Linked DNA regions of Siphonobacter curvatus. The protein of the gene in region 1 interacts with the protein of each later gene in a pairwise test. Links are inferred from orthologs where the notes say so. Each region holds a gene or a part of one and is shown on either strand. Other genes may lie near its edges. The genes, in order: menB and rfaD.

Region 1 (9,999 bases):
GTGCGTAACGTCAGCTCCGGCGGCCCGAGCTGCCAGCGAGGCCACACCCGTGTAGGCAAACAGGTTGAGGACTTTGGGCTTCTCTACGCCGAGGGCCTTGGTTTTCTGGTAGATGAATTCCCAGTTAGCAGCCTGCTCCGGAAACAGACCCACGTGCTTAAAGGAAGACAGAGCAAGTTTGTAGGTAAGCTTCTGCGAACCCAGGGGGTAGGTACCCGTCCAGCGGTCGGGCATCCCCTGCTTCGTCAGCCATTCGCCGCGTTCGGAGTTGCCTTTTTCGCGTTTAAAGTAGGCTTGGGCTTTGCTTTCCCATTCGGCATCCGACAGGGTTTTATCCCAGATGGCTTGCGGTTCGGGGCGGGCCAGTACGTAGGCACCAAAGCGTTCTAATTTCTCGAAACCTCCGCAGTCAATCAGTTCGTAATCAGACCAGGGGGTGGGAGTCAGTAATTTCATAAAAGGTATTGTTTAGACAAGTCTTTTGCTTGTCTTCAGTCTTTCAGGTTTAATCACACCTTCGTACAAGTCACCGAACGTGCGATTTGTTCAATCGATAAACGTATTACTTCTAAGGACTAAAATAGGGCTACTATTCCTGAAAGAAGTTGATGGTTCAAAGACAGGAAAAGGACTGATGAGGTAAATCATCAGTCCTTTCGCATCGTATTTCGGGCAAAATTAATATGCTACTTTATTGAGATAAAACACGTTCCGACGGCCTTCGGCATCATTGGTGATGCGTTGGAAACCCCAGGCCAGGAAGTAGTTATCGTACCAGTAATCCAGATTATCGGTCGAGTTGCGGCGAACCCGGTCTCCGTTGTTATTCGTGGCAATCGCCTGAGCTGTACCGTCTTCAAGCACCATACCGCCTTTGATACTTTTCGAGCGGAGGCTGCCTTTGTCACTATACACCAGCGTTACCTGATCATTCTGGAGATTTACTTTCACTTTTTCCTTCAAGGACAGGGTTTTTACCTTGTCAATTTCAAAGCTGTTGTCCCAGACTAACGCTCCCTGCTGGTTGATACCTGCCACTACGGCGTGTGTATACTGCCAGCCATCAAACATCTGGGAACCGTTATTATAGAAACCACGATTGCCGAAGTAGAAGGGGTTCAGGCTGTACATCCCCCAACCCCAACCGGGATAAAAACCACCCATCGGACCGCCCCAGGGGCCACCACCGTAACCCCAAGGATTTCCATTATTACGGAAGGTAGCCTGGAAGGCTTCAGCGACTAGAATCAACTGACCATCCTTCTGAATCAAATCGTGCAACAGTAACTGTGTGTTCAGTTTTAAATCGCTGCCTTTTTCCTTCTTGCGTTGAACCTGACGCTCGCGACGCTCCTGGTCGCGGGGACTCAGGTAGGAAAAGAAGTTTTTGAAATCCGTGAAGCTGTAGTACTTCAGGGGCAGGATTTCGTTGTCGGTCACCTTACAGATGTAAATTCCCTGTACCATCCGGCCCTTCGTCTGCGACTGCATATTCCGGAAACCATAGGTACCGATCATCAGATTCGTACCATCGGCCAGCGGACTCAGGCGGCCATCGAGCAGGGCGTAATCTTCATCGGGGGTTACCACAATTTCCGAAAGCTGTTTTCCTGCATCGTCGAAGGATTTTACTACAATCGAGTACTCCCGATTTTTCCGAACGGCGTAAGTAACGTTCACGCGGTTGGTTACCGAATCTACGTCAATGGTCTGTACTTCGGCCTGACCTTTGAAGGAGGCATTCAGCAGACGATTCTGACGCGTTTGCAGATTCGTGTACGATAAAATGGGTTGTTCCCGAACCACCCCGGCAATGTATATGCCATCGTGGAAAGCTTTGAACTGGGAAATTTCCATTTTATCCACCGAATGAATTTCAAATTTTTCGGTGAAACCCGGACCAACGTATACTTTAATGATTTCGTACACATTACTCTTATTCCGGCTAAAAAGTAGATACACATTTTTTCCGTCATACGAATACGTGACGTATTCCAGGCCATCCGTAATGGTGCCATCTACTGACCAGCTACGATCCAGATTGGTATCAAAGCGATCGATGTGATACGAGTTTCGGCCCGTCTGGGTGAGCAGCATCACGCCTTCCTGACCCACGGGGATCGTGAAAATATTGGCGGTAGACGAAGGAATAGGAATTTCAAGTCGCTTCTGCTGAGCGAATAGAGTAAGAGAGCCCAATACGAGGGCAAGGACAAAAAGGGGGCTACGCATGTTCATGGCCTAATCCAACGATGATATCAAATTCTTCGGGCCGGACGGGGGAAACCGATAAGCGTGACTGACGGATCAGGGCAATGTTTTGTAGGCGGGTATCGGCTTTTATCGTTTCCAGTGTGACGCTTTTGGGAAGCTTCTCGACGGGCTCCAGATCCACGACTACCCAGCGGTCATCCTCCGTCGTGGGGTCGGGATACGCCTCACGTACCACTTTAGCAATGCCTACAATTTCTTTTCCTTCGTTTGAGTGATAAAATAACACCAAATCTCCGACTGCCATCGCCTTCAGGTTATTACGAGCCTGAAAGTTTCGTACACCATCCCAGACGCCTCGCTTTTCTTTAACGAAATCATTCCAGGAATATTTAAAAGGTTCGGATTTGACGAGCCAAAAATTCATGAATTCTACAATTGGGGGAATAAACCAGTACAAGCGGCAAGGCCAGGGCTCGTTACAGGGACTTCAAAATGAGGGCATCCTTGGCGAGAATCAGTACTTCGTAACGTAATACCGTAGGGATCCGCTGACCCGCTTCCGTATAGTTAATGGTCAGTTCTTTCACGGAATTACCATTCATTACTACCGTATAGCTGCCTTTGTACTGGGTAAGCTTGTTGTTTTTAATGACTGAAACTTGTACGTCATTCTCAGTAAAAGTAAACGTCTGACGGTCTTTGGTAGTCGGGAATTTGTAATCGGCGTTACGATAAATCAGGCGGCCTTCGGTATCTTCCTCATCGGAGTGTTTCCAGGTTTGATGCAGATAACTCAGCTCATCCCGGTCCTGTGGATCACTGGTATCCCGACAACTGCCCAAAAGAGTCACAAGAGCCGTAAACAGCAAAATGGATTTCAGATAGTTCATAAGCGTAGGGTTGGGTAGTTTTGAGTTTAGGGTTTTGAGTTATGGTTAGTGGAGATAAAGCTTTCTCATGCTATCCACAAGTGTTCCAGTAGTAGTTATCTACGTAATGTCAGAACAAAATGATTGATCAATCACCCAACGCAAAACCCTAAACTCTAAACAACATTAAGGAAACTGCGGGAATTTCCGGAAATCGGGTTTGCGTTTTTCCAGGAACGAACGTTGCCCTTCTTTGGCTTCGTCGCTGAGGTAGTACAGCAGAGTAGCGTTACCGGCCAGCTCCTGAATACCCGCCTGTCCATCCAGGTCGGCGTTGAACGAAGACTTGAGCATCCGCAGAGCAATCGGGCTGTTTGCCAAGATCTTACGGCACCATTCCACCGTTGTTTCTTCCAGTTTTTCGATGGCGACCACCTTATTAACCAGACCCATCGACAGAGCATCCTGAGCGTCGTATTGATCGCAGAGGTACCAGATTTCGCGGGCTTTTTTCTGACCCACGATGCGGGCCAGGTAGCTGGCACCGAAACCGCCGTCGAAGCTTCCCACTTTCGGTCCCGTCTGGCCAAACCGGGCGTTTTCCGCCGCAATACTCAGGTCACAGATTACGTGCAGAACGTGTCCACCACCGATAGCCCATCCGGCTACCATTGCAATGACGGGTTTGGGAATTGAACGAATCTGACGCTGTAAGTCCAGTACGTTCAGACGGGGAACGGAATCTTCGCCCACGTAGCCACCGTGACCACGTACCGACTGATCACCGCCCGAGCAGAATGCCCGACCGCCTTCACCCGTCAGAATGATCACGCCAACCCGCGTATCCTGACGGGCCAGTTCCATCGCTTCAATCATTTCGTTGACCGTCAGGGGCGTAAAGGCATTATGTACCTCTGGACGGTTGATCGAAATCATGGCGATTCCTTCGTAGTACAAATAGCGGATTTCGCGGTATTCTTTAATCGGTTCCCAGGGTAGTTGCCAGGAAAGGATCGGAGCAGTTTTCGGATTATTACTCATTACTTCGTGATTTTCAAGATGAAGTCTTTACGCAGCGACTAAATTTCAACGCGTTCTTCGTCGCCTTCGTCGTTATAAAACAGTACATCCCAGGTGTGATCGTACAGCATCGTTACCTGAGCTACGTAGCGGTTATATTTAAAGGAACGTCCCCATTCGTGCGGAGCCACCAGCGAGAGGAGGTCTGAGCCATCCGCTTTTTCGTACAGATACATGGTCTGACCAATGAAGGGCTCAAAGTTAATCGCCGCTGTATAGACCCGTTCTGAAACTTCCACCCGCTTCTGAATGGCCTTGGCCTGATCCAGCAGGGTTTTCATTTGCCCGGCAAGCTGATCGTACTGCTTGCCCGTCTGCTGCCGCATAGCGGTCAGAGCTTTAGCTTTGATTTTACCTTCGTCTTCGGGACGAATGACTGCACTGCCCGCGTTATGGGCGTAGGGAAGGAGACCGGGATTTTCGGCTACCTTGTCTGGGTTAATGGGGTTTTCGAACGCCCCTGCTTCCGTGTTTTCCGGCATAGTACCGATGGTTTTTAGTAGAAAAACGCCCAAAAATACGGATTGTTTGGCAGGAAATTGGAAAGGAGAGACAGGAATCGAGAGGAAGCAGGCAAAGAAGCTCGTATAGAAAGCGTAAAAATTTCGATAGTGCGTAGAATATCAATTGAAAAGCCTTAAAAAGTTAGGCAGATCGTTCTTTCACGACCCGGCGGGCAGGGCGGGGAGCTTTACATTCACCGTTCTGCACGGTTAGATTATGGTCATAAAATTCAAGAGCCCGGTGCAAGGTTCGTTGATTAACGGCGACGAGGTACGGCTGTTTTCCCGGCGTTTGTACCAGCCGGGCATCCAGTTTATAAATGGTTCCTTCCGGAAACTGACGTAGTAAACGCAGCGGACAACGGACGGACAAATCGCCCGGAACCCGCTGATTGGTAATGGTTTTCAGCCGGGGCCGATTCCGGCGGGAATCGAAAACCACTTGAGCAAACAGGTCAATAAAAAAACGACGTTCGTCGGCTGGTAAGAAAGATAATTGCATGGGTTACGCGTAATAAATCCTCCCAAATATACGTCGTAACTGCCCTATAGTCAACCATTTGTCCGTAATTGCTTGCGGTTTTTCTTGAAGAGGAGCGAGCCAGATTTCTTGGGTAAATGAGCAAAGGGAACTCAAGGAAATCGCTGGATTCCGTATCTTTGGGTTTGATTTTCGTTTTACTATTTAGAGCAGAATATTATGCAATTGATTGACGGCAAGGCTGTTGCCTCTCATTTCAAGGCCCAGATCGCCGAAGAAGTACAACAATTGAAAGCTCAATCCGGCAAAACGCCCCATTTGGTGGCTATTTTGGTGGGTACCAATGGAGCTTCTGAAACCTACGTCGCTCACAAAGTCAAAGCCTGTGCAGAATTGGGTTTTGAGTCGACTTTGGTTCGTTTTGACGAAACGGTAACGGAAGCCGAACTGCTTGATAAAGTCCGCGAAATCAACGAAAATCCGGACATGGACGGTCTGATTGTCCAGCTACCCCTGCCTGCTCACATCAACCCCGATGCCGTGATGGAAACGATCCATCCGGCGAAAGATGTGGACGGCTTTCACCCCATCAATATCGGCCGCATGGCCAAAGGCCTGCCCGCTTACATTTCAGCCACGCCTCAGGGCTGCCTGATGCTGCTGGAACATTACGGCATCGAAACAGCGGGTAAACATTGCGTCGTTGTAGGTCGCAGCCAGATTGTAGGCTTACCTATGAGCATTCTGATGCAACGGAACACTTATCCGGGCAACTGTACCGTAACGATCACACACTCCAAAACTAAAAATCTGGCGGAAATCTGCCGTCAGGCGGATATTCTGGTAGGAGCTTTGGGTCGTCCGGAATTTATTACGGCGGATATGGTAAAAGAAGGAGCCGTCGTATTGGACGTAGGCTTGGAACGCGTACCAGACGCCAGCAAAAAATCGGGTTTCTCCCTCAAAGGAGACGTGAAATTTGATGAAGTGGCTCCCAAAACCAGCTTCATTACGCCGGTACCCGGTGGCGTTGGCCAGATGACCATTATTTCACTGATGCAGAATACGCTGTTAGCAGCCAAAGGCAGCATTTATAAAAAGTAATATTCCGTTTGCGGGCTTCCGGTTGACCCGTACAAAGCAATCCGGAAGCCCACCAGTTAAACTTATTCTTCACTCAACTCCGTACCTAATTTATTCATGGCCTCCAATTCGTTGCGGCAGGTTCCGATATTGACCCTGTTGCTGGTGGCTGGTTTAGTGGCCTTTTCGTATGTACCCGAAAGGGTTTGGAGCGATATAAATCTGAAACCAGTTCGATTGTTTTCGTCTATTCAGGAAGATACGAAGCCTTCGCCACCTTTGTCTTTTGCGAAAAAAACACCTTCGGCAAAGACTGCACCGAAGGTTGAGGAGTCCGTGGCGGTGCAGAAGAAGCATCTGCCCTGTCCGAACGGAATTACCTGCATTGAAGATTACGACAGCACGGGGCAGGGTCTTCGGCAGATTATGCAGGCTCTAAGTCAGGAAGCCCAGACCAAGCCCGTACGGATTGCCTTTTTTGGCGATTCCTTTATTGAGGGAGACATGTTGTGCGGGGATTTCCGGGATACGCTACAGGCACTATTCGGTGGACGAGGCGTGGGTTACGTACCTCTCACGTCGCCCGTGGCTAATTTTCGGGCCACCATTCGCCATCAATTCCGGAATTTCAAAACGTATTCGGTCTTACAAAAACAACAGGGAAGTCCAGCTTTGGGAGTATCTGGCTACAGCTTCATTCCTGAAGGTAATAATCTGGTCAATTACAGTACCGGGCGACCTTACGGGGCCAGTCGCTTTGATCGCGTTCGGGTCTTTTACCAAGCCAAACAGAGCAGTGCTTTACGATATACGCTGGGTTCTGAGCCGGAGCAGGCGGATACATTGGTCGCTCGCTCTGCCCTGGCCGAGCACGCTCTGACGGCGGCGGGAAATCAAGTTCGTTTTTCGTTCGGCAATAATTTAACGCTGTACGGACTAAGCTTCGAGGCAGATCATGGGGTCTACGTCGATAATTTCAGTATTCGGGGTAATTCGGGCTGGGGTTTGCTGGGGGTTTCGGAATCCATGTATCAGCAATTCAACAGCTTACAGCATTATAAACTCGTCATTTTGCAATATGGCTTAAATGTCATTCAGCCGAATACGACGCAACTGGGCTGGTACGTTCCCAAAATGATGGCGGCCATTGAACGAATCAAAAAAGGATTTCCCGAAGCGAGCATCTTGGTCATTGGCGTATCCGATCGAAGCATGCGACAGGCGGATTCGTACGTTTCCTTTCCCAGTATTCCGTACCTGATTGAAGCCCAACGTGAAATGTCCCGCAAAACGGGTGTAACCTTCTGGAACCTCTGGGAAGCCATGGGCGGGGAAGGCTCAATGGTCAAGTACGTAAATGCGGGATTGGCGAACAAAGATTACACGCACCTGAAATACGCCGGTGGTCGCAAGATTGCCCGTTTGTTGGCAAAAGCCCTCTTGTTTGAAAAGAAAAAATATGATCAGAATCTTACGACTGAGCCTGCTGCTGTTCGCACTGTTGCCCAACGCTCAGGCTCAGACCTCACTCGTCAAACTACTGTCTCCCAGCATCGAGACCTCCGAAACCAACGCGATCCAGCAGGTCGAAAGCCTGAATCCGTTTTTTGATGCTCTGACGGAATTAAAGGCACGGCAACAGGGCGTTGTCAATATTTTGCACATTGGTGATTCTCACCTACAAGCTGATTTCCTGACGAATACCGTTCGAAAGCAGTTTCAGTACGAATTTGGAAATGCTGGCCGAGGACTGATTGTACCCCTGCGTGTAGCCCGTACTAACGAGCCTCATACCTATCAGACCAGTAGTGAGGCCATCTGGCAAGCCAGACGTTGCATTTTTCCCGACGCCGAATTGCCAATCGGCATTGGAGGTGTAACCATTCGGAATGCCTATCCCGGGAAACGAATGAACGTACAAATTCGCTCGGACTCGGCCCTGGGGTATCAGTTTGATCGCCTTAAAGTTTTCTGTCTACGGGATACCAGCAGTTATGACTTTAATATCCTAGATGCTTCAGGAGCCGTGATGGCTTCCGTACAAACCTCTGGTGGAGCAGAGGGGCAATCACCGATTTTAGTCGATCTCAACGAACTGAACGACGAATTTTCCCTGGAATCCGTTCAAACAAGACCGGGACAAAATCATACGACCTTGTTTGGGTTCAGTCTGGAAAATGGCCAGCCTGGCGTACTCTATCACTCTGTAGGAGTAAACGGGGCTCAGTTTTCGCATTACCGCGACGCCCGGTATTTCGCGGAGCAGACCAAAGGGCTCGAACCGCAGCTTATTGTGGTTTCGCTGGGTACCAACGAAGCCCATAGTGCTGCCCTGACCATGACGGAGTTTTACACCAACATCGATGCTTTGGTACAAAACCTGCAAAAAGCCAATCCGCAGGCGACGATCTTACTGACCACCCCCGCTGATTCGTACAAGCGTCGTACGCAGGCCAATCCGAAAATGGCGGAAGTACGGCAGACCATTCTGAACTACGCCAGCGAACATCATCTGCCTAGTTGGGATTTGTACGGCATTACGGGACCAGCCGCGTTCTGGAGAAAAAATCATCTAATTACGAGCGATGGGGTGCACTACACTCGCAAAGGCTACGAATTGCAGGGAAATTTACTGTATCAGGCTTTAATGCAAGCCTTCAACGATTATGCCACCCATCGACTTTAGTAAACTGACGGAACTGCTTCAGTATCAACCCGAGGCTCCAATTTTATTTAACAGTGGCCTTTTTTTGTGGTTGTTTCTGGGGTTCTCGTCGATATACGTACTGCTGCAACCGCACCACCGGGCCAAGGTCATTTTCGTGACCTTATTTTCGCTGTACTTCTATTACAAATCTTCGGGCTGGTATTTTCTATTGCTGGTACTGGCTACCGTGGTGGATTACGTACTCGGCTGGTTTATTTACGATGCCGATCAGAAGGTATTCAAACGGCTTTGGATGATTATCAACCTGATACTTAATCTGGGCTTGCTGGCGTATTTCAAGTACACCAACTTTTTCTATCAGGCCTGGACCGAGTTTTCGCACCAGCCCTATAATCCGCTGCCGATTTTCCTGCCGGTGGGCGTTTCGTTTTATACGTTTCAGTCGCTGAGCTATACCATTGACATTTACCGGGGTGAAATCAAACCCGTCAAGAGTATTCTGGATTACGCTTTTTTCGTTTCCTTTTTTCCGCAGCTAGTTGCCGGTCCGATTGTACGGGCCAAGGACTTTATTCCGCAGCTTTACCGACCTACGATCGTAACGCCCGAGCAGTTTGGGCGAGCTATCTTTCTGATTGGTAGTGGTTTATTTAAAAAGGTCGTTATCTCCGATTACCTCAGCGTCAACTTTGTTGATCGGATTTTCGATAATCCTACGCTGTATTCGGGGTTGGAAAATCTCTTTGGGGTTTATGGCTACGCGTTGCAGATCTACTGCGATTTTTCGGGGTATTCCGATATGGCAATCGGTATTGCTCTACTGCTGGGTTTCGAATATCCGGTCAACTTCGATTCACCGTATCAATCCCGCAACATTACTGAATTCTGGCGTCGCTGGCACATTTCATTGTCCAGCTGGTTACGCGACTACCTGTACATTTCGATGGGCGGAAACCGTAAGGGCATTTTCCGTACCTATTTCAACCTCTTCATGACAATGGTTTTGGGTGGACTCTGGCACGGGGCCGCCTGGCGATTTATTCTGTGGGGCGTATTACACGGCGGAGCTTTAGTTTTCCACCGCGTTATTCGTTCGTATTT
Region 2 (9,995 bases), 520 kb from region 1 along the record:
ACAGTTGAATGAAATATCGCCCGCGAAAATTTCATTTAATGACTTTACCATCAAAGCTGCGGCTCTGGCTCTGCGGGAACACCCCGCCGTGAATGCTTCCTGGTTGGGCGACAAAATCCGTCGGTACAAATACATCAACATTGGTGTAGCTGTAGCGGTGGAAGACGGTCTGGTGGTACCCGTAATCCGCAACTCCGATCAGAAAACACTTTCGACGATTTCTACCGAAGTGAAAGACTACGCCGGAAAAGCCAAGAACAAAAAACTTCAGCCGAAAGATATGGAAGGTTCTACCTTCAGTATCTCGAACCTGGGTATGTTCGGCGTCGAAGAATTCAATCCGATCATCAACTCTCCGGATTCCTGTATTCTGGCCGTAGGCGGAATCAAGAAAACCGTAGCGGTGAATGATGCCGGTGAGTTCTACGCTACTAACATCATGAAAGTAACGCTAGCCTGCGATCACCGATCGGTTGACGGAGCAACGGGAGCAGCCTTCCTGCAAACGTTCAAGCAACTCCTCGAAGATCCGATGCGTATGCTAGTATAGGATAGTTTTTGGTTGATTGTTGTTAGCCATACTGACTACAATTAACTAGAAATCATTTTGATACGGTTCGTTGATAGCGGGAGTGATAACCAACCACTACCAACTATCCACTTACAACTGTGAAGCGGCCCCGGATTTGGATTCGGGGCCGCTTTTTTAACCATGAATAACAATGAAAGAAGCAGAAATTCACTCGACAACCGTACTAGGAGTCGTACATAATGGCGAAGTGGTAGTAGGTGCCGATGGACAGGCTACCATGGGGAATACGGTAGCTAAAGCCAACGTTCGGAAAATCCGGAAATTATCGGGCGGAAAGATTGTTGCTGGATTCGCGGGTAGTACGGCCGATGCATTCACTCTAATTGAACGCTTTGAGGAAAAACTTAACGCCTACGGTCAGAATATGAAGCGGGCGGCCATTGAACTGGCGAAGGATTGGCGTACGGATCGCTACCTCCGAAAGCTGGAAGCCATGCTGATCGTTGCCAATTCCGAAGAGATTCTCATCATTTCCGGTACGGGTGACGTACTGGAACCCGAAAACGGTATTGCCGCCATTGGTTCCGGTTCTAACTTTGCTCAGGCCGCTGCCATTGCATTGAAAAAACACGCGACTAATTTATCGGCTGAAGAAATGGTACGCGAAAGTCTGCACATTGCCGCTGATATCTGTATTTACACGAACCATAACTTGGTGGTGGAAAAAGTAGGATAAACGTACCTGTAGAGTATATAGCTTTGAAAAATGCCAGCGGGAGCTGGCATTTTTCGTTTAGTTGCCTTGAAAAATTACCAGTTCATCCGAAAACATTCCAACGATTTTTTCAAAAAGAGGGTCTTGTACAAAATGAATAATTCATGAAAAAGATTGGAATAATAGTACTAACTGCGCTACTACTGGGCTGTGAAAAAGAGCAGGCGTACGACGCAAGAATCTACGGGAAATGGCGGATGTTTGAATACAGCTATTCACCGGGCGATCGCTTGTATACGGTGCCCGTAGCAGCCGATACGGCAGAGATCATTGAGTTTACTCGCAATGAGAACTTGCTGAACTTAGGAAATGTACCTTCCCAAAAATTTTCGATGGATGATTCCCATCTGACACTGACGGATAAGCAATCTTACAAACTTGCCTATAAACTCAGTCCGGATACGCTATGGATTATACCGCCCTGTGTGGAGGGTTGTCATTCGGCTTACGTACGCGTTCGATGAATTAACTAATCAGGAAGCTATGAAAACCTACGTACTCGTCATAACCCTGCTGATCCTGGCAACGGCCTGCCGGAAAGACCCGCTGGAAGGAATCGAACGAGCGACTGGAGAGGGCATCATCGGAAAGTGGTTGCTGGTCGAACGAGGAGATTGGAATAGAGAATTTTTCACCCACAAAATTCCACTGAGTCCTCCCCAAACCTTACGCTTTCAAAAGGATTCTACGGTAGTAGCTACAGGAGCTGAATTGATAAATTATGCGTCCGTTCGCAGCTATACTACCAACCGTGACTACCTCTACCTAGATCGATCGCCTGCCGATATAAGTGCACAATACCGCGGGAACCGACACGGCTATCGGGTGCAAAATGATACCTTACGGCTCGATCCACCGTGTCAGGAAGGTTGTTCGCTGTGGTTCATCCGGATCCAATAAAATAGGGGCTCTTAAGCCCCTATTTCATAATTAAGAAAGTCGGTCCTTGTAGCTTTCGTAGCCGTAGCTGCGAACAAGTTCAAAGGTGCCGTCCTCCTTCCAGATACCAATGCTGGGTAAATTCACGCCGTTGAAGGTCGTCGTTTTCACCATGGTGTAGTGAATCATATCGTCAAAAACGATCGTGTCTCCTTCCTGTAAATCCGCGTCGAAACTGTAATCGCCCATGTAATCACCGGCCAGACAGGTACTGCCACCCATGCGGTAGGTAGGTTTACCGGCCACGGGGTCTTGGTGAGCCCCAATGATCCGCGGTTTGTAGGGCATTTCCAGGGTGTCGGGCATATGAGCCGAAAAGGATGTATCCAACATGGCCACATTGATTCCCTGAGCATCCACTACATCGAGTACGGTTGAAACCAGTACACCCGTTTGCCAGCCCACGGCTGAACCCGGCTCCATGATAATCTTCAAGTGTGGAAACTTGGCCTTAAACGCTTTTAATACCGAAATCAAATGCTCTGGATCGTAATCGGCCCGCGTAATGAGATGGCCGCCGCCCATATTGAGCCATTTAACCTGCTGAAGTAAATCACCGAACCGTTGCTCGACGTGTACGAGCGTCCGCTCTAGCGTATGCGAATCGTTCTCGCAAAGGGTATGAAAGTGTAGCCCTTCAATTTCAGCGGGCAACTGATCCGGAAATACGGCACGAATCACGCCCAAACGCGAACCCGGCACGCAGGGATTGTACAAATCTGTGGTGACTTCCGAGTACTGCGGATTGATACGAATGCCTACCGATACGCCAGCCGTCGCCGCCTGTTTTCCAAATTTTTCGAATTGACGCCAGGAATTAAAGGTCAGATGCGTAGACCGTTCGATCAGTTCCTCAATCTCATCTTCCCGAATGGCGGGTACGTAGGAGTGAGCCTTCGTTCCCCATTCCTCGTTGATAAGCCGGGCTTCGTTGACGCTACTAGCCGTGGCTCCGGCCAGGTAATTCCGAAGCATCGGGAACGTACTAAACATCGAAAAGCCTTTCAGGGCACAAATGATTTCTACCCCGGCCTGCTGCTGCACGTAGCGAAGCAACTCCAGGTTACGCTTTAATTTAGCTTCTTCCAGTACAAAACAGGGAGAAGGGATCAGATCGTAGTTCATACCGCAAAAATAGAGGAGGCGTTGGGTAATCAGGCCGCCACCATGCCATCATAGTATTAAGTTTTTATAAAACTCTATAAAAAAGAACGCCTGAAGAAAGTTCTCCAGGCGTCGACTTAAAAGTATTGGGTCGTTTTAAACTAAACGTAACGTTCGGTCGTCAAGTAGTTACCTACGTAATCGGCAACGCCTTCTTCCAGCGTGTGGAAGGGCTTTTCATAGCCAATCGAACGGAGTTTACTCATGGCTGCTTCCGTAAAGTACTGGTACGTATCGCGAATGTCGATGGGCGTATCGATGAAATTAATCTGAGGCTCTAGGTTCATGGCTTTGAACGTGTTCGTCACCAGATCCAGGAAAGTACGGGCTTTGCCGCTACCAAGGTTGTAAATCCCCGAATGTTTGCGACTGTACATCAGAAAGAGGCAAACTTCTACCACATCTTTTACGTACACAAAGTCCCGCATTTGTTCGCCATCCTTAAAATCAGGGTTATGCGAACGGAAAAGCTTCATCTGTCCCGTAGCCTTAATCTGCCGGTGAGCGTGCATAATCACCGAAGCCATGCGGCCTTTGTGGTATTCGTTAGGACCGTATACGTTGAAGAATTTCAAACCCGCCCAGAAGAAGGGTTTTTCTTCCTGCTCTAAAGCCCAGATATCAAATTGATTTTTAGAATCTCCGTAGGGGTTAAGAGGCTTAAGCTGAGGAATTAACGTTTCGTTATCCTCGTAACCTAATTCACCCAGGCCGTAGGTAGCGGCCGACGAAGCGTATACCAAAGGAATTTGGTAGGCTACGCATTTACGCCAGATTTGCTTGGAGTAATTAACGTTGAGATGATCAAAAATCTCGTAGTTAAATTCCGTGGTATCCGTGCGGGCACCAATATGAAAAATAAACTCTACTTCATGATAATTCTGATCGAGCCAGTCGAAGAAATGCTCCCGATCAACGTACTCCTGAATCTGTTTATTTTCCAGATTTTTGCGTTTGACAGGATCCGAAAAATCATCAACGGCGATGATAAAGTTGAATTTATCCTGATTTAGCCTTTGGATAAGATTACTTCCAATAAAGCCAGCAGCTCCGGTAACAATAATCATAGATACTCGCAGGGTATGGAGAGATTTCTGATGCGTAAAATATAAGTGAACAAAGGTAGGAGGACTCCCTACGAAAACCTAGTCAAGATTTAATGAATAAATTGGATTTATCTAATAATATCTGTAATGAGTATCGGTATATGAAAAGATAAAATAGTACGTATCCTATAAATGACCATCAAAATTTAATCTTACTTTGATCTTAAACGTACGAAACCTGTATTAGACAATCATTAAAGAAGGTTACCTATTAAATCCGTTGAGAAAAGCGTACCTTTGCGGTCTATTTTCAGCGGTGCTAGGTCGTTCCCACCGTGACGGATAGAAACGAGGCTTTAGAACACACTGAACGATGGTATACGTATCAAGAGTAGAACATTTTAACGCGGCTCACCGGGTTTATAATCCGAGTTGGAGCGACGAACAGAACTTTGAAGTATTCGGCCCCTGTGCCAATCCGTACTATCACGGACATAACTTCGAATTGACTGTAACGGTCAAAGGCATACCGCACTCGGATACGGGTTTTGTGATGGATATGAAACACCTGGGCAAGATTGTCAAGGAGCAGATTGTCGAGCGAGTCGATCACCGGAATTTGAATCTGGAAGTAGATTTTCTGAAGGATAAAATTCCGACTTGCGAAATATTCATCATGGAAATCTGGAAGATTCTGGCTCCCGTCGTCGCCGAATCCACGCAGGGCCGTAGCCAGCTCCACAGCCTGAAACTCATCGAAACACCCAAGAATTTTGTGGAGTATTTCGGAGAATAAAGTTTTGAGTTTAGGGTTGTAGGTTTTGAGTTTCAGCTCTGAAAGACTTAAGCATGACTTGGAGGTAATAAGATCACAGCGTTTCCCGGAAACAGACATTAAACTATTTGTATAATATTCCAGGATACGCTGTGATTACTTTCTTTGTGAACCTTTGTGGCTAAAATTCAGTCTTGAAATCTGATTCGAACACGGATATTCACTCGAAACGCAAAACACACAACGCAAAACCCCATGAAGTACTTCCTCATTGCCGGCGAACGCTCGGGTGATTTACACGGATCAAACCTGATTAAGGGCATTCGTCAGCACGATGCGTCGGCAATTATCCAATGCTGGGGTGGGGAAGATATGGAAGCGGCTGGAGCCGAGTTACTACATCACTACCGCGATTCGGCGTTCATGGGATTTTGGGAAGTAGCCAAAAATCTGAGTACGATCCGGCGACAGATGAAAGAGTGCAAAGAGCAGATTCTGGCCTTTCAACCCGATGTCCTGATTCTTATTGATTACGCCGGATTCAACCTGCGAATGGCGACTTTTGCTAAACAGCACGGTATCCGGACGTTCTACTATATCTCTCCGAAGGTCTGGGCTTGGAATCAGAAACGGGCCCTGAAGATCAAGCGGGTTGTGGATCGCATGTTTTGCATTTTTCCGTTCGAAGTGGACTTTTTTCGGAAGTTCGATTACGAGGTCGATTACGTAGGAAATCCGCTGTTAGATGCCATCGATTCCTTTACGCCCGATCCGGATTTCCGAATCAAAAACCAGCTCGATTCCCGTCCGATCATCGCCTTATTGCCCGGCAGTAGGTTAGAAGAAGTACGGCGGATCTTGCCCCAAATGTTATCGGTTCGAAACCAGTTCCCCGACTATCAATTTGTGGTAGCGAAGGTTTCCAACTTGTCTGAGACGCTATACGAAACTTCCGTATCGGATGTATCATTTGTAACCAATGCGTCTTACGATTTACTGACCGTTGCTCATGCCGCTCTGGTCACTTCGGGTACGGCTACGCTGGAAACGGCTCTGTTTAATGTTCCGGAAGTGGTCTGTTACGAGGCAAATGGGCTGTCGTATCACATCGCCAAACGCCTGATTCGCGTGCCGTATATTTCGCTGGTGAATCTGATTGCCAATCAGGAAGTCGTCAAAGAATTGATTCAGCACGACCTAACGACCGAACAGATCGCTCAGGAGTTGCAAAAGATTGTGCAGGGAACGAGTCGAGAAAAAATGCTTCGTCAGTACCAGGATCTACACGAAAAAATGGGCGAAACCGGAGCCTCTGAACGAGCGGGTCGCCGAATGGTAGCGTACCTGAAAAATCAGGACTGAGACAGATAATTGCGTATCCAGGATTTTTTCGTTCCGTATACCGTATCGAAAAAGCGGGCCATGACGATTTTGTCCTGCTCCCAGTTACCCGTAGGCCAGAATGGTTCGTCAAAGTACACCAGTTTCCGACCGTAATCGAAGGCACAAAATACAATCGGTACGTTCGCTCCCAAGGCCATGTAGTAAAAGCCCGTTTTCAGCTCAGTAACATCAGCCCGAGTTCCTTCCGGCGTAATGCAAATCCGAAACTCCTTTTTGCTTTTAAACAGGTCAACCACACTTTCGACGAAGTTTTTGGTGCGTCCGCGATCGACGGGATAACCACCCAGTGCCTTCATGAACCAGGCGACCGGAGCGGGTTTGAACAGCTCTTTTTTTCCTAAATAATAAATCCAGGTATCAATCGCGGCCCGTGCTCCAACCCCGACAAAAAAGTCGGTGGATGTGGCGTGCGGAGCCACCATGAGTACAAACTTGGGTAATGCTTTCGGAGAAGGACCGGCAGTTCTCCAGCCGGATAAACGAAAAAGGCTTGCGGCGAGCCAACGAAACATCAGCGTTTACAGTTTAGGGTTCTCGGGTGGTTGAAGTGAAATACTACTTCCTGGGAAAATTACTAAAAATCCTTTCCTAAGCCGAAATTCAATACACCACAAAGGGCTGGGGACTGAAACATACCACAAAAACGGCCAGCGAGAACCAGCCCAAAATCTGACGGGGCCAGCCAATGGGAACCTCGTAATCGGCTGGTGGATGGTGAATACCCAGGAAGCGTCCCAGCATGAAAGCAAAGGGGACAAACCCTCGGTAGCCTTCGAGTTGCGGAAAGAAATAACTCAGAACCAGTTGACTGAGTACAATACCCAGAGCCAGGGCAATGACGATCAGTCGATCGTCGTGAATCCGGCTCAGGGCCAGAAACAGCATGCCGACATAAGCCAGTAGGTATCCGGCTTGAATGAGAAATTCATTCGTATCAGCCACCACAAAATCCTGGTACCGAAACCAGCCTAAGCCCGCGTAGAAGAGAAATCCTACGAAAATAATGGGTGAGATAATCTGGTGGAGCCGACGACCCACGAGTCCATACAAGATATGTCCGCCATCGAGCTGACCGATGGGGAAAAGATTCAGAGCCGTAAAAAATAGCGATAGATAACCCGCAAACAGGAAGGGATAATTCACCATGTCGTACTGGTGCGGTACGGTACCAACGGCAACGTATTTCTTGAAAAACCAGAATAGAAGATTGTCGCCCAGGCCCACTGCCCCCCGGCCTTCCATGGCTTGTGGGGTGTACACATACTGGGCATAGTTACTACCGAATTGTCGCCATTCAGGGTGTATAGTGAAAATATAATCGGCCGGGGGTAAGTGCGTAAATCCGTACCAAAGTAGGCCTAAAGCCACGAAAAAGCCCGCCAGCGGTCCCGCTATGCCAATGTCAAAATACTGAATATTGGTTTTGACCCGACTCCGTAGCTTGATAAAGGCTCCCATGGTACCAATCGTGGTGAAAGGGCCGAGCCAGAGGGGAATGTAGTAGGGTAGAGTAACCTTAACCTTATTAAAGCGAGCCGTAAAATAGTGACCAAATTCGTGTACAGTCAGTACCGCCAGAAAAGGAAGTGAAAACGCCAGTCCGCCCAGAATGTCCGAAATGGTTAAGGGAGGATTGGCGTAAAAAAGAGAAGTTCCGTTCGTCCATTCCGCCCCCGCAATCGTGGTAGTTACAATGGTTAGAACAAATAGAATGAGTTGGGTATATAAACGACGCCGGGTACGGCTCATACAGTCAAGGCTTTCGAGAAATGTGGCTCCGGCGGGTTAGTAATCGAGTAATTTGTCAAGTACGGTGCCGAGCGGATTCAACCAGATGGTTTGTATACCAACGGTTGCGGCCGATTCAATATTATCAGCGTTGTCGTCAATAAATACGCTTTCTTCGGGCAAAAGTCCGCCACCTTCCTGCAGGGCATGACGGTAAAATTCCGGATCGGGTTTCATGAAACCCATTTCATACGAAAGAAAAGGTTTTTCAAACAGACTCATGAAATCGTAGCCCACGGCGGCGGCTCGCTTCACGATTTCCCGAACGTGAATGGGATTCGTATTACTCAGCAGAAATACGCGATACGATTTACTAAGGTCCTGAATGCGGTCGAGGCGGGCCTTAGGCATGTCGAGCAACAAGGTACACCAGGCCGTATCAATGGTTTCGTCCGACCAGTCGCTATTGAATTCTTTACGAAGCAACGCTTTAAAATCCGCTTCGTTGATTTTTCCAATCTCAAACTGATGGAAGAACGCTTTTTCGTGAAACAGACGCGTGGCTTCTTCTTCAGAAATACCCGCCAGTTCGGCAAACGCCCGGTAGGTAAGAGGAACGTCAATATCAATGATGACATTCCCCATATCGAAAATGAGGTTTTTGATCATAGGAAGAAGAATAGCGATCGGTCTACCCGTGGTGTACCAGAAATACGGTAGACCGATCGCGAAAACTTACTCAACAAACACGCCCATTTTCGAGAATTTCTCAATGCGTTGATTGATCCGTTCTTCGGGTGAAAGAGCCTGTAGGGCAATGAGTCGGTTGATGATTTCTCCTTTGAGAATTTCGGACATCCGGTCGTGGTCGAGGTGAGCACCGCCGAGGGGTTCGGGAATGATTCCATCGACCAGTCCATTGCTGCTCATGTCCGTTGCGGTAAGCTTGAGGGCTTCAGCGGCCTGTTCCTTGTAATCCCAACTCCGCCAGAGAATGGACGAGCAGGATTCCGGAGAGATTACCGAATACCAAGTATTTTCCAGCATCAGTACCTGATCACCAATGGCAATACCCAGGGCTCCACCGGAAGCTCCTTCGCCAATGATGATACAAATGACGGGTACAGTTAACATGAACATATCCCGAAGGTTACGGGCAATGGCTTCACCTTGTCCGCGTTCTTCCGCTTCCAGTCCGGGGAATGCACCGGGCGTATCAATAAGCGTAATGATGGGGCAGTTGAATTTTTCTGCCATTTTCATCAGACGCAGGGCCTTGCGATAACCTTCGGGGTTGGGCATACCGAAGTTACGGTACTGCCGTTCTTTAGTATTACGACCTTTCTGCTGACCAATGATCATGACGGGGTGACCATCGATATTCGCAAAACCACCCACAATCGCCTTATCATCGGCAACCTGACGATCGCCGTGGATTTCAATAAAATCCGTACAGATCCGGTGCAGGTAATCTTGCGTATACGGACGATCAGGGTGACGTGAAACTTGTACCCGCTGCCAGCGAGTCAGGTTACGGAACGTCTCTTTCTTAAGATCTACTAACTGGTTTTCTAAGACTGCAGTAGCGGCCGAAACATCAAGATTTTTTTCGGCGGCCAGCCGTTTCATTTC

What was found.
Region 2: the proteins of menB (region 1) and rfaD interact in binary tests that used the Escherichia coli proteins (3 or more experiments, as listed by UniProt). The link is inferred for Siphonobacter curvatus from one-to-one orthologs.

What each region holds. Positions count from the first base shown.
Region 1 is NZ_PTRA01000001.1:2,413,094-2,423,092, reverse strand. What follows is about bases 2,198-5,043. They hold menB (1,4-dihydroxy-2-naphthoyl-CoA synthase), read right to left. Parts: upstream 4,125-5,043; coding sequence 3,270-4,124; downstream 2,198-3,269. Other genes in these bases: C5O19_RS10035 (hypothetical protein), read right to left, coding at 4,809-5,043; C5O19_RS10040 (DUF2452 domain-containing protein), read right to left, coding at 4,163-4,645; C5O19_RS10050 (hypothetical protein), read right to left, coding at 2,691-3,104; C5O19_RS10055 (EVE domain-containing protein), read right to left, coding at 2,225-2,638; C5O19_RS10060 (hypothetical protein), read right to left, coding at 2,198-2,232. Outside these bases: C5O19_RS10065 (class I SAM-dependent methyltransferase), read right to left, coding at 1-456; more of C5O19_RS10060, read right to left, coding at 679-2,197; more of C5O19_RS10035, read right to left, coding at 5,044-5,168; C5O19_RS10030 (bifunctional 5,10-methylenetetrahydrofolate dehydrogenase/5,10-methenyltetrahydrofolate cyclohydrolase), read left to right, coding at 5,367-6,251; C5O19_RS10025 (GDSL-type esterase/lipase family protein), read left to right, coding at 6,348-7,841; C5O19_RS26260 (GDSL-type esterase/lipase family protein), read left to right, coding at 8,140-8,916; C5O19_RS10015 (MBOAT family O-acyltransferase), read left to right, coding at 8,897-9,999. UniProt on the Escherichia coli protein: Converts o-succinylbenzoyl-CoA (OSB-CoA) to 1,4-dihydroxy-2-naphthoyl-CoA (DHNA-CoA).
Region 2 is NZ_PTRA01000001.1:1,893,323-1,903,317, forward strand. The notes cover bases 2,495-5,336. They hold rfaD (ADP-glyceromanno-heptose 6-epimerase), read right to left. Parts: upstream 4,478-5,336; coding sequence 3,512-4,477; downstream 2,495-3,511. Other genes in these bases: nspC (carboxynorspermidine decarboxylase), read right to left, coding at 2,495-3,371; C5O19_RS07815 (6-pyruvoyl trahydropterin synthase family protein), read left to right, coding at 4,830-5,252. Also shown: C5O19_RS07785 (pyruvate dehydrogenase complex dihydrolipoamide acetyltransferase), read left to right, coding at 1-550; ATP-dependent protease subunit HslV, read left to right, coding at 723-1,268; C5O19_RS07795 (hypothetical protein), read left to right, coding at 1,412-1,771; C5O19_RS07800 (hypothetical protein), read left to right, coding at 1,791-2,207; more of nspC, read right to left, coding at 2,238-2,494; lpxB (lipid-A-disaccharide synthase), read left to right, coding at 5,487-6,593; C5O19_RS07825 (1-acyl-sn-glycerol-3-phosphate acyltransferase), read right to left, coding at 6,584-7,147; C5O19_RS07830 (site-2 protease family protein), read right to left, coding at 7,236-8,384; C5O19_RS07835 (HAD family hydrolase), read right to left, coding at 8,421-9,032; C5O19_RS07840 (acetyl-CoA carboxylase carboxyltransferase subunit alpha), read right to left, coding at 9,099-9,995. UniProt on the Escherichia coli protein: Catalyzes the interconversion between ADP-D-glycero-beta-D-manno-heptose and ADP-L-glycero-beta-D-manno-heptose via an epimerization at carbon 6 of the heptose.